Regions from separate parts of the Roseateles sp. P2_H4 genome, predicted to be linked through region 1. Evidence: predicted binding sites of a transcription regulator. Region 1 holds the regulator's gene; each other region holds the start of a gene.

Evidence for each region. Region 1 encodes FliA, which starts transcription of late flagellar genes. Its sites were predicted from a motif close to CTAAAGTTTNNNNNNNNNNNGCCGNTA; they were not measured.
Region 2: the regulator FliA is predicted to act here: its motif matches at 2,270-2,296, upstream of flgM (flagellar biosynthesis anti-sigma factor FlgM).
Region 3: the regulator FliA is predicted to act here: its motif matches at 1,687-1,713, upstream of fliS (flagellar export chaperone FliS).

What each region holds. Positions count from the first base shown of each region.
Region 1 is NZ_JBFUFR010000074.1:11,950-15,871, reverse strand. Features, by position in the region: partial or broken gene flhF (flagellar biosynthesis protein FlhF) at 1-224, shown strand, start outside; gene AC1DW3_RS29950 (MinD/ParA family ATP-binding protein) at 224-1,003, shown strand; gene AC1DW3_RS29945 (RNA polymerase sigma factor FliA) at 1,102-1,815, shown strand; gene AC1DW3_RS29940 (methyl-accepting chemotaxis protein) at 1,949-3,214, shown strand; gene AC1DW3_RS29935 (substrate-binding periplasmic protein) at 3,505-3,922, opposite strand, start outside.
Region 2 is NZ_JBFUFR010000015.1:16,007-19,928, forward strand. Features, by position in the region: gene AC1DW3_RS12925 (flagellar hook assembly protein FlgD) at 1-533, opposite strand, end outside; gene flgC (flagellar basal body rod protein FlgC) at 533-949, opposite strand; gene flgB (flagellar basal body rod protein FlgB) at 964-1,377, opposite strand; gene flgA (flagellar basal body P-ring formation chaperone FlgA) at 1,523-2,218, shown strand; gene flgM (flagellar biosynthesis anti-sigma factor FlgM) at 2,357-2,689, shown strand; gene AC1DW3_RS12950 (hypothetical protein) at 2,705-3,094, shown strand; gene AC1DW3_RS12955 (hypothetical protein) at 3,210-3,566, opposite strand; gene AC1DW3_RS12960 (DUF1841 family protein) at 3,776-3,922, opposite strand, start outside.
Region 3 is NZ_JBFUFR010000064.1:15,280-19,201, reverse strand. Features, by position in the region: gene AC1DW3_RS29095 (flagellar brake protein) at 1-633, opposite strand, end outside; gene AC1DW3_RS29090 (flagellar protein FliT) at 879-1,178, opposite strand; gene fliS (flagellar export chaperone FliS) at 1,220-1,657, opposite strand; gene fliD (flagellar filament capping protein FliD) at 1,785-3,185, opposite strand; gene AC1DW3_RS29075 (flagellin N-terminal helical domain-containing protein) at 3,331-3,922, opposite strand, start outside.

The sequences.
Region 1 (3,922 bases):
AGCTGGCCCCGGCCCTGGACACGCTGATCCGCCACAAGCTCAAGGTGCTGGGCGTCGCCAACGGCCAGCGCGTGCCCGAAGACTGGCATCGCCTGCCCAGCGTGGGCCTGGTGCAGCGCGCGCTGAAGGGCGCTGCCTCGGGCGCCTGGCGCATGGACAACACCGACGTCAACCTCATCTTTGCCGGCGCGCCGCTGACCGAAGGCATGAGGGCTGTGCACTGATGATGGTCGATCAAGCCCACGGCCTGCGGCGGCTTTTCGCCGCCTCCAAGACCCGCTTCGTGCCAGTCGTCAGCAACCCGCGCGTCATGGGCGCCGGCGCGCTGCTGGAGGGCCTGTGCTCGGCCTTCGCCGAGCTGAATCTCACCACGCTGGTCGTCGACGCAGGCGAACACTCGCCCAAGCCCTCCGAGCTGGCTAGCGTGGACCTGTCCAACTGCATCGAGCGCCTGTCGCCCAAGGTGTCCTACCTGGCGGCCCGCGGCCTGCCGCTGCGCCATATCAACGCCCATGGCTCGGCCGCTTCCTTCCTGGAGGCCGTGGCCGACGCGGCACCGGACGCCGATGTCATCCTGCTGCACGCGCCGGCCGCTGAACTGGCCCGCGTGGTGGCCCTGCGCGAGGTGCGCCCGCTGCTGCTGGCCGACACCGAGCCGGCGAGCGTGACGGAAGCCTATGCGGGCATGAAATGGCTCACACAACGGGCCGGGCTGATGGTCTACAGTCTGCTGATGGCCTGCCACCCACAACTGCGCGTGGCCACCCGCATCGCGCAACAGCTTCACTCCTGCGCCGACGGCTTCCTCGGCGCGGTGCTGCGTGACTGGGCCTGCCTGGACCCGCGAGCGTCCCAGAACGCACCGCTGACGCCCGAACTGCGTCATCTCGCCCGTGAGCTGCTGCTCGCGGCCCCTCCGGGAGCGGCCGTCGACGCCGCCTCCGATGCGACCCCGCTGCGCCCGGCGCGCAAGGCGTCTTCCCCCTTCATCGCTGCACATTGAACTCGCCGGAGTCCAAACATGATGCCCCCACGCTCACTGCGTTCACTGCCCCCCGCGGGGGCGCTTCAGCCCCTTCGGGCGGCCGTGCGGAGCTGACCATGTACACGCCCAAAGGCCGCCTCGACAACAGCTCGCTGATCAAGCAGTACAGCCCGCTGGTCCGACGCCTGGCGCACCAGATGATCGCCAAGCTGCCGGCCAATGTGGAGGTGGATGACCTGATCCAGGTCGGCCTGATCGGCCTGACCGACGCGCTGTCGCGCTTCGATGCCGAGCAGGGCGTGCAGTTCGAGACCTTTGCCACCCAGCGCATCCGCGGCGCCATGCTCGACGAGCTGCGCGGCGGCGACTGGATGAGCCGCGGCACGCGCCGCCAGCAGCGCGAGATCGAATCCGCCGTGCACAAGGTCGAGCAGCGCCTCGGCCGCGCGCCGCGCGAGGACGAGATCGCCGCCGAGATGGGCCTGCCGCTGGCCGAATACCAGGAGCTGCTCGGCAAGGTGCGCGGCACCCAGCTGGTCTACCTGGAAGACATGTCGGGCGACGACGGCGACCAGGATTACCTCGACCGCCACGTCGCCGACGAGAACGCCAACCCGGTGGCGATGCTGCAGGACCATCGCATGCGCGAGGCGCTGGTGGCCGCCATCAAGAACCTGCCCGAGCGCGAGCAGTTCGTGATGAGCATGTACTACGAGCACGACATGAATCTCAAGGAGATCGCGGCCGTGCTCAAGGTCACGGAGTCCCGCGTGTGTCAGTTGCACAGTCAGTCGATTGCAAGGTTGCGCGTTAAGCTGCGTGACTGGTAATCCACGGGGCCACTTCTTGCCGAGCCCCGGCCAATAAGCGGGGACAAAACGCATGTTCAAGTGGCCCAAGAGCGGGAGCTCTTCCGTCGCCATCACTCGCGACGAGCCCGTCCGTCGAGATGACAGCGCAGCGTTGAACGTTGTCAAGCGGTTGGCCCGCTCGATTTCCACCGTCGGCAAGGACGCCGCGGAAGTGCGGGGAGCCCTCGAAGACACCCAGCGCATCGTGCAGGCCCAGAGCCAGGCCATGCAGGCCCTGGCCCAGCAGCTCAACCAGATCGGCCAGGCGCAGGCAGCCATCGCCACCGCCACGGCGCAGAGCGCGGCGGCCGTGCAGCGCGCGCGCGGCGCCTTGGGTGTCGTCGGTGGCGAGGTCGTCGGCATGGCGAGCACGCTGGCCCAGGTGTCCGATGCGGCCGCCGAGATCACCAAGATTTCCCTGCAGACCCGCCTGGTGGCCTTCAATGCCGCCGTCGAGGCCAAGCATGCGGGCGATGCCGGCCGCGGTTTCGCCGTCGTGGCCGAAGCCGTCAAGGCGCTGGCCGGCCAGGTCGAAGGCTCGTCCAAGGCCATCGTCAGCGCCATCTCCAGCCTGCAGGAACGCATCGACAGGTTCAGCGCCGAGCTGACCGAGAACGCCGCCAAACCCAGCCAGATCCATGCAGCCTTCCATGAGGTCGAGCAGGATGTGCAGCGCATCTCGCAGTCCGCCGGCGAGAGCGGCCAGCAGATGAGCCTGCTCAACGAGCGCGCCCATGAGCTGGAGCGCGAGGTCTCTGAAGCCTCACATGGCCTGAAGGTGGCCTTCGACGGCAGCGACCGTTTCCTGCGCATGTCCGAGGAGCTCGTCGAGCAGATCGCCGAGAGCGGCGTCGAGGTCGACGACATGCCCTTCATCCGCACCGCCCAGCAGGCCGCCGACGAGATTGCCGGCCTGCTCGAAGAGGCGCTGCGCAGCGGCCAGATCAGCCAGGCCGACCTGTTCGACGACAAATACCGGCCGATCGAGGGCACCGCGCCGCAGCAGCACACGACACGCTTCTGCCAGCTGACCGACCGCCTCTTCCCCGCCGTGCAGGAGAAGATGCTGGCCTTCAGCGACAAGGTGGTGTTCTGCATCGCGGCCGACCGCAACGGCTATATCGCGACGCACAACCGCAAGTACTGCCAGCCGCAGCGCCCGGGCGACACGGTCTGGAACACGGCCAACAGCCGCTACCGGCGCATCTTCAACGACCGCACCGGCCTGGCCTCGGCGCGCAACACCCGGCCCTTTCTGCTGCAGACCTACCGGCGCGACATGGGTGGTGGCCGCTTCGTGGTGTTGAAGGAAGCGACGGCGCCCATCATGGTCAACGGCAAGCACTGGGGCGGCCTGCGCTTGGCGTTCAATTTCTGAAAGGTCGCCCGCCCCGCGGGCCGAGCGCCGGGCCTGCCATGGGCCAGAGGCCCATGGCCTTCCGTAGGCACAAGCAGTCCGCAGGGACTGCTTGTGTCCGACTCCAGTTCACCTAGCCGGCCCGCCTTGGGCGATGTGCTTGCGGCTCAATGCTGCAAGCATCGCCGTCCCCTCGGGGGCTGAGACCGGACACATGGCGCCCAGTGGGCGGCATGTGCCTGCCGAAGAGCAGCCGCTCTGCCGGCTGCGCGGCCTGCAAGGCCGGCCAAGGTACGCCTTGGACGAGGGGCTCACTTCACCGACTGCCGGATCTCCTGATTCAGCAGCTCCAGCCAGGCGTCGGCCTGCGGGTGGGTCTTGCTGATGGCCATGAAGGTCGGCTTGACCTCCAGCACGGCATGCCAGCGTATGGCGTCGACCGGCTTGGTCTGACGGGTGAGCTGGTATTCGAAAGTGGCGCGCTCCGAAAACACGGCATCGACGCGACCCAGGCTGAGCATCTCCAGCCCTGGACGCGGGTCGACGAGCTCGTGCAGCTTGTAGCGGCCAGAGGTCAGCTCGGGTGGCAGGTAGGAGCCGCGCTGGTAGGCCACGGTGGCATCCGGTGGCAAGGGTGCCTTGCGGTCGCCGCGCACGAAGAAACCCAGCTGCATGCGCGCCACCGGCAACGAGTAGCGGAACAAAGCGTCGCGCTCCTCGTTGCGCCAC
Region 2 (3,922 bases), on a different contig from region 1:
AGCGTCGGCGTGACGGCCTTGGCGCCGTTGGTGGCCGTGATGCGGTACTTGAGCTCGGTGCCGTCGGCCGCCTTGCTGCCGGCGGGCCAGGAGAAGGTCTGGCGGCCCGAACCCTGGGCGCCGAGCTGCACGGTGTCGATGACGTTGCCTGCACCGCCGAGGATCTCGAGCTTGACGGTCTGGGCCGCGCCGTCGAGCTCGTAGCTGCCTTCGGCGACGCCGCTCTGGACCTGGATCTTGTCGCTGGGCACGCTGACCTCGCGGCCCACCAGCGAGATGGATTGCAGGGCCTGCATCTGGCCCAGTTGTGACCCCAGGCCCTTGATGCTGGTGTCCAGAGTGGACAGGCTGGTCACCTGCTGGATCTGCGCCATCTGGCTCGTCACCTGGGCGTTGTCCATCGGGTTGAGCGGGTCCTGGTTGTTCATCTGCGCGACGAGCAGCTTCAGGAAGCGATCCTGGGTCTCGGCGGCGTTCTTGGCCGAGGTGGTCGGCGTGCTCGTCGAGCTGCCGTTGAGTGCGGTGATGTCCATCAGCTTTGACCCAGTTGGAGCGTCTTGAGCAGCAGGTTCTTGGCCGTGCTCATGACTTCGATGTTGTTCTGGTAGGAACGCGAGGCCGAGATCATGTTGACCATCTCTTCCACCGGGTTCACGTTGGAATAGGTCACATAGCCGTCGGCATCGGCCTGCGGATGCTTGGGGTCGTGCACGCGACGACCGGGGGTCTGGTCTTCGCTGATATTGGTCACGCGCACGCCGGCGGCGCCGCTGTCGTTGCCCGCGCCCATCAGCTGGGTCTGGAAGACGACCTGGCGCGCCTTGTAGGCCTGGCCATCCGGGCCGGCCACGGTGTCGGCATTGGCCAGGTTGCTGGCGACGACGTTGAGGCGCTGGCTCTGCGCGCTGACCGCGCTGCCGGCGACGTGAAAGATCTGGAACATGGACATGATTCAGTCCTCCATCAGCTCTGGTTGTGCGACTTCATCGCGTCCAGCGTCGTGCGCACGGACGAGTTGATGAAACGCAGCGTCGCTTCGTACTTCACCGAGTTGTCGGCGAAGCTGGCGCGCTCGCGGTCCATGTCGACGCCGTTGCTGTCCAGGCTGGTCTGGGACTGCAGCGCGTAATCCTTGCCGCTCTCGCCGCGTGCACCGGCCAGCGGGGCGATATGGCCGCGCTGCGTCGCCTGCAGGGCGCCGTTGGTGGCGACTTCGCCGGTCGCTTCACGCAGCGCCTTGGCGAAATCCATGTCGCGGGCCTGGTAGCCCGGCGTGTCGGCGTTGGCGATGTTGCTGGCGAGCTGGCGCTGACGCTCCGCCCGGAGCTGGAGCGCCTGGGTCTGGAAGTTCAGCGTGTCTGTAAGTCGGTTCAACATCTGGGGCCTCTTTCGAGGTGCAGGGCCGGGATGGCTCTTGCGCAAATTGTCTGAAGCAGGCCAGAAAACATGAGCGGGATTAACGGGGCCAAAGCCGCTCAATTCCGACCTAGGGGCGGCCACTCCCATCTCTAGAGTGGCGGCCATGCTCCGTGCCACCCTGCTCCTCGTCTGCCTGCTCGCTGCCCTGCCTGGGCGGGCGCAGACCGTGCTCGATCCGGCGCTGCTGGAGCGCGTGCGCGTGCTGGCCGAAACGGCCGCGCGTGCCGCCGCCCCCCCCAATACCCGCGTCGCCGTCGAGATCGGCGCCCTGGATGCCCGCCTGCGCCTGGCCCCCTGCCAGCAGGTCCAGCCCTATCTGCCAGCCGGCATGGCCGTCTGGGGCAAGAGCCGCATCGGCCTGCGCTGCACGGACGGCGCCGCGCGCTGGAATGTGACGCTGCCGGTGCGGGTCGCCGTCTTCGGCCGCGCCGTGGTCGCCAACGGCCCCTTGCCGGCGGGCGTGAATTTGTCTCAAGAACAACTGGCCCTGGCCGATATTGACATCGCAGCCGAACCTGGCGCTGTCTTCACCGATCCGGCCTTGCTGATCGGGCGTACGCTGGCGCGCCCGCTCGGCGCCGCCGAGGCGGTGCGCGCGCCGGCGCTGAAGTCGCGCCAGTGGTTTGCCGCCGGAGAGACCGTCCAGGTCCGCGTGGCGGGTGAGGGATTTGCCGTCGCCTCCGAGGCCCAGGCCCTGTCGGCCGGCATCGAGGGCCAGGAGGTCAGGGTGAGGTTTGAAAGTGGCCGCGTTGCCAGCGGCCGGGCCGTCGCCGAACGCCGCGTGGATGTGTTGCTGTGAGCAAACTGCCACGAATCGCAACAACTGGCCGGAAAAACCGGCCAGTTCCCGCTCAAGTTCCTAGGCCAGGGGCCGATACAGGGGGAAACTCCCCTGCAATGCCCTCTGCGGGGCCCGCCCCGCACCCTGGAGAAGCTCATGAAGATCGGTAACAGCCCAGAAGGCAGCGTCAGCCCGCCCAAGGCCGAACGGCCTGCCCCGCGCAAGGCCGAGACCGCCTCCGCGACCGACGTCGTCCGTCAGACCGCCCAGGCCGCCACCTCGGCGCCCAGCGCCCAGGTCGACATTTCCAGCACCGCCAAGCTCGCCGCCAGTGGTGGCGCCGACGATGGCAGCTTCGACGCCGCCAAGGTCGCCCGCATCTCCCAGGCCATCAGTGAGGGTAAGTTCACGGTCAATGCAGACGCGATCGCGGACAAGCTGGTCTCGAATGCGCAAGAATTGCTGGACAGCCGCGTCAACAAGCATTGAACAAGCACTGAACCCATGACCGCCATCGCTCCGTCCACTCTCGGCACCGAACTCGAACAGCCTCTGTTGGCTGTCGAGGCCGCGTTGAACCAGCTCGGCGACGCGCTGGCCCGCCGTGACGCCGCGGCCATCGAACAGCATGCGGCCGAGTTGCACCAGCATCTGGCCCGCGCCGTGCAGAGCTTCAGCGAAGCCGCCCGCACCGGCAGCGTGCCCAGTGCCCTGCGCAACCGCCTCGTGCGTGCCGGTGGCCTGCTGGCCGCCCAGCGCGAAGCCCTGGCCCGCGGCAACGCCTCGCTGGACCGTGCGTTGGACGTGCTGATCCCGAGCGAGCCCACCGGCCTCTACGGTGCCGGCGGCAAGGCAGAGCGCCGCAGCGTTGGCGGTGGCAGCTACCAGGCCTGAGCGACTTCGAATGAAAGAAGCCACCTTGCGAGGTGGCTTTTTTGTGCCCGATCGGTCGGGAAGGCCAAAAGAAAAGCGGCCCCCCAGGGCCGCTTGTCATTGCGCAAGGCGCTGTTTACTTGGCAGCCAGGGCGGTGGCGCGGCGTGCGACCGGGGCCGGGAAGTCGCCCAGTTCGCGAGCGGCATTTTCGCCATGGTCGGCGGCCAGGGCAGCGGTCTGCTCGGTTTGCAGTTCCGTCGCCTTGACCATCAGGATGGCCTGGCGGGGCAGCTTGGTCGTCGCGACGGCGGCGCTCTTGGCGGCGGCCGGTGCCGTCACTTCGATGCCCTTCTCGCCTTGGAGGGCGGCCAGTTCACCGTTGTTGCGGGCGGCCACGAGGTCGGCGATGACGGCTTCGCGGGTGGTCTGGGCGGAGGCAGCACCGGCGGCGATCAGCAGGGCGGTGGCGAAAACGGTAGACAGCTTGCTCATGATGATTTCCTTCAAGTTCCGTGGCGGGTTGTTCCGCCTGGTTTGCTTGGGCATCGCGACCGCGGTGTCCATGGGTTGAACTGTAGGCAGCTCGCCTCAGTAGAAACACCAGTAACCGAGCAATGCGTCGTTCCCAAAAGGAAAACAATCATCGGCGGCTGTTTGCCGTCATGCCGAAAAAAGAGGGAATTGCCGAGGCCCGGCGGAACTCAGCGGGTTGCCGCCTGGCGCACCTTGTCCAGATAGGTGTGGCCGTCCGGCGGCAGGCCGCTGCGTTGCGAGGCCCAGATCATTTCGCCCAGCGCCTCCATGGCCACGTGGTGGGCGTCATGGCGGGAATTGCGCTTGGCCGCCAG
Region 3 (3,922 bases), on a different contig from region 1:
GCCGAGCTGCTGCATGCCGCTGGCGTCGCCGGCAATCGCGCTGACATGGTGGGGCAGCAGCGCAACGCGCAGGGCGCTGATGCGGTCGAGCTCGAGCACGAGGCCGTCGCTGGTCTGGCCCAGGGGCAGGGGGGAGAAATCCGGCGGCAGTGCCAGGGCCAGGCCACCGATGCTGAGGTCCAGCACGCGCAGCGCGCGGCCCGGCTGCTCTGCGCCCGGCAGCACGACGCGCGGATAGGCGCTGCCGGCCGGTTGCACGCGGAAGGACTGGCGGCGCTGGAAGCGGTAGAGCCGGCTCGGCAGCGCGCTGCGCAGCACGGTGCCCTGCTCGCCGCTGACGAGGACGGGCGCCTCGAGTTCGAACTGCAGCTTGATGGCGCCGAGGTAGGCCACGGCGGTGATCTCGCCGTCGGCCACCAGCGCCTGGCTGATGCCGTCGGGGTCGGTGCCGATCTCCAGGCCGATGACGTCGGCGTCGGTGTCCAGGGCGACGATGCGGCTGGACAGGCTCTGGCCCTGCGGGCCGCTCAGCAACACGCCGGCGGTCTCGCGCTGCAACTGCTGCAGATAGGCCGCGATCTCGGCAGTGGAGGCGACGCGCAGTTCCTCGGAGGTGGTTTCAGGAGCGCTCATGCTGAGATGGTAGCCGCGCGGCTTGGTCTTGCGGGCCGAGCGCCGGGCCGCTCCCTAGCCGGCCCGCCTGACGATGTGCTTGCCGGTCGATCCGGCAAGCATCGCCATCCCCTCGGGGGCTGAGGCCGGACATGGTGAGTCCAGTGGACTCGCCGTGCCTGCCGAAGAGCTGCGGCACTGCCGCAGGGCGGTCTGCAAGACCGATCAGACCCGCCCGCGTTCAGCGAGGCGGGCTGGACGAGGGGTCAATGGACAAGCCTGCTCTTGCCCTTCATCACCTGGTCCAGATCCTCCAGCCACGGCTCGGCCAGGTGGCGGATCTCGGCGTCATTGAGCAGGATGCGCTGCATGATGCGAGTCTTCAGCTGCGAATCGCTCGGGGCCAATTGGGATTGGCTGGCGGCGGACTTGAGCTGCGAGATCAGCAGCACGCAGGCGCCTTCGAGCTTGACGACCTCGTCCCAGTTGCCGGTGCGGGCGGCCGACAGCATGTCGGCGCTGGCTTGTTCGATGGCCTCGTAATAGTTGAGCAGGTCGGAATTCATGGGGGCGTACCGGATAGCGTGAGCAGGGCGGGGCGGGTGAGTCAGGCGGCCTTGGGCGGGCGCACTGCCGGGTTGTCGGCGATGGCCTGCCAGGCGTCGCGCACGGGCGCCAGCAGGCGCTTGCACTCCTCGATCGCGGCGACGTCGCTGTGCAGGTTGGCGTGGGTCAGCCGCATGCACAGATAGGCGTAGAGGTCGCGCAGGTCGTGGGCCAGCGGGTTGGATTCGAGGTTGAGGGCGGCCTTGAGGCCCTCGTCCAGGATGCGTACGCAGCGGCACAGCGAGTTGTTCTTGACCGGCGTGTTGCCGGCCTGGATGGCCGCCAGGGCCAGGTTCATGCCTTCCATGACGCCGTCGAACAGCAGGGCCACGAGGCGGTGCGGGCTGGCGCTGAGGACGTCGGTCTCGACGCCGACCTTGCCGTAGGCAGAGCCGGCGCGGTGAGCTCGGGAAGCAAACGGGGAGGAGGATCCGTACATGAGGGCTCTCTGGGCTGGATACCTTCAAATTTCGGCGCCCGGCCGGGGAACTTGAGGCGGCTTACCCCTGCTGGCGGCGTGAAAAAGGCGCCCTTAGGCGCCTTGTTCGTGAATCCTGCTCGGCGCCTCAGCTGGAGGACGAACTGCCGAACTGTTTGGACACATAGGCCGACAGCGCGCTGAGCTGGCTCATCTTGGTGTCCAGCGCGCTGTACTGGGCGCGCAGGCGCTTTTCCGTCAGCGTCAGCGAGTCTTCCATGCGGTCGATGGTGCTGGTGTTGCTGGCGATGCGTTTTTGCAGGCTGGTCTGGCCGGTGGTGATCGCGCCGTCCGTGCCCAGGATCTTGGTGGCGAAACTGTTCCACTGCAGCGCGAAACCCTGGTTGCGGGTGTTGACGGAGTCGGGGGCGGCGAACAGCTTCTTGAGGTCGGTCAGGTTGGACATGGCCTTGTCGAGCTTGGTCGCGTTGACCGTCAGCGCGCCGTTCTGGCCCGGTTCCAGGCCGATGTCTGACAAGCGGCCGAAGGCGCCCGCCAGTGTCGTCGTGCCGCCGGTGATACCGCGCAGCATCTGCTGCACCGAGACGGCCTTGGTGTCGCCCTGCAGCACGCCGGCAGCCTTGGTGCCGGCGTCGTACTTGGTCTGGTCGCGCATCAGGTTCATCAGCGCGTTGTAGGCATTGGCGAAGTCCGTGATCGCCTTGCGCACGCTGGCCGTGTCGTTCGTGGTGCCGACATTGACGGTGCTGGCCGTCGTCTTGAGCAGCGTCACGCTCATGCCGTCGGACAGGCCGGACAGCGTGTTGCTCTCCGAGCTCAGGTCCAGCCCGTCCCAGTTGAACTGGGCGTTGGAAGCGRCCTGGGCTTGGGTCATGCCGGCGCCGCTGCCGGGGTCGTAGGTCAGATCGGCGAGGGCGGCGTCGGGGCTGGTGATCTGGAAGGCCTGGTTTTCACCGGTGCTGAGGGAGCGGATGACCAGGCGTGTGCCGGCCGCGTCGTTGACGAGGCTGGCGCTGACGCCGGCATTGGCGGCGTTGATCTTGTCGCGGATGCTGGCCAGCGTGTCGGCCGCGCTGATGGTGACGGGCACCGGGGTGCCGGCGCCGGCCGTGAAGACCGGCGGTTCGCCGGCCCAGCGGCCCAGGGCGATGGTCAGGGTGCCGTCGCCGATGGTGCTGCTGCCGCCGGTGAAGATGCGGCTGGCGACCGATTGGGCGGAGGCCAGCTGGCTGACCTTGAGCACATGGTTCTGGCTGCCGGCGCTGGTGGCCGTGACGCTGGCCACCGTCGGGTCGGACACGCTGACCGTGGAGGCATTCCACAGGCTGGCGTCGGAAAGCTTCTGGGCGGCCGTCTGCATGGAAGAGACGGCCGACTGCAACATGCCGTAGGCGGAGATCTTGGTCTGGAGCTTGGCCGAGGCCTGCTTGATGTCATTGATCGGCTGCTGCTCGAGCGACATCAGCTTGGTGACCAAGCTTTCAACGTCGAGACCGCTGCCGATACCTAGTGACGAGATGGTGGCCATATGCCTTTCCTGAGTTCGACCCCTTCGCTAGGGCCTTCGGCATGCCGGGGGCGAACTTTAGGGATTTTTTGCAGCGTTGGCGCTGAAATGAGAAACGCCGGGACTTCCGACACGCGGATCCCGGCGTTGCTGAGCGGCGTCGGCCTCAGCCCTTGAGCAGTTGCAGCACCTGCTGCGGCAGTTGGTTGGCCTGGGCGACCATGGCGTTGCCAGCCTGCTGCAGGATCTGTGCCCGCGACATATTGGACGTTTCCTGGGCGTAGTCGGCATCCATGATGCGCGAGCGGGCCGAGGTCTGGTTCTCGACGGCAACCTGCAGGTTGGAGATCACGGCGTCAAAGCGGTTCTGCGTGGCACCGAAGGTGGAGCGGGCCAGGTTGACCTGGGCGAGCGCGAAGTCCAGGAACTGGACGGCCACCAGCGGGTCGCCTTCGTCGCCGTTCGCACCGGTCAGGGCCGGGGGGGCGCCGGCGGCGGCGAAGTCGACCGCGGCGGTCGGCGGCGGGCCACCGGTGCCGCTGCCGGCGGCACCCAGGATGTTGATCTTGGTGCTGTTGACGGCCGATTCCAGCGCGCCGTCGTTGCCGTTGGGCGTGCCGGTCGTGCCGGGCGTCGTGCCCAGGATGTCGCTCTGCGTGATGACGATCTGGTCATCCACGGTGGCGTTGGCGCCCACCTGGAAGGTGAACGTGGACGTCGCACCGCCCGGAAAGCCGGTCAGGATAGGCGAACCGTTG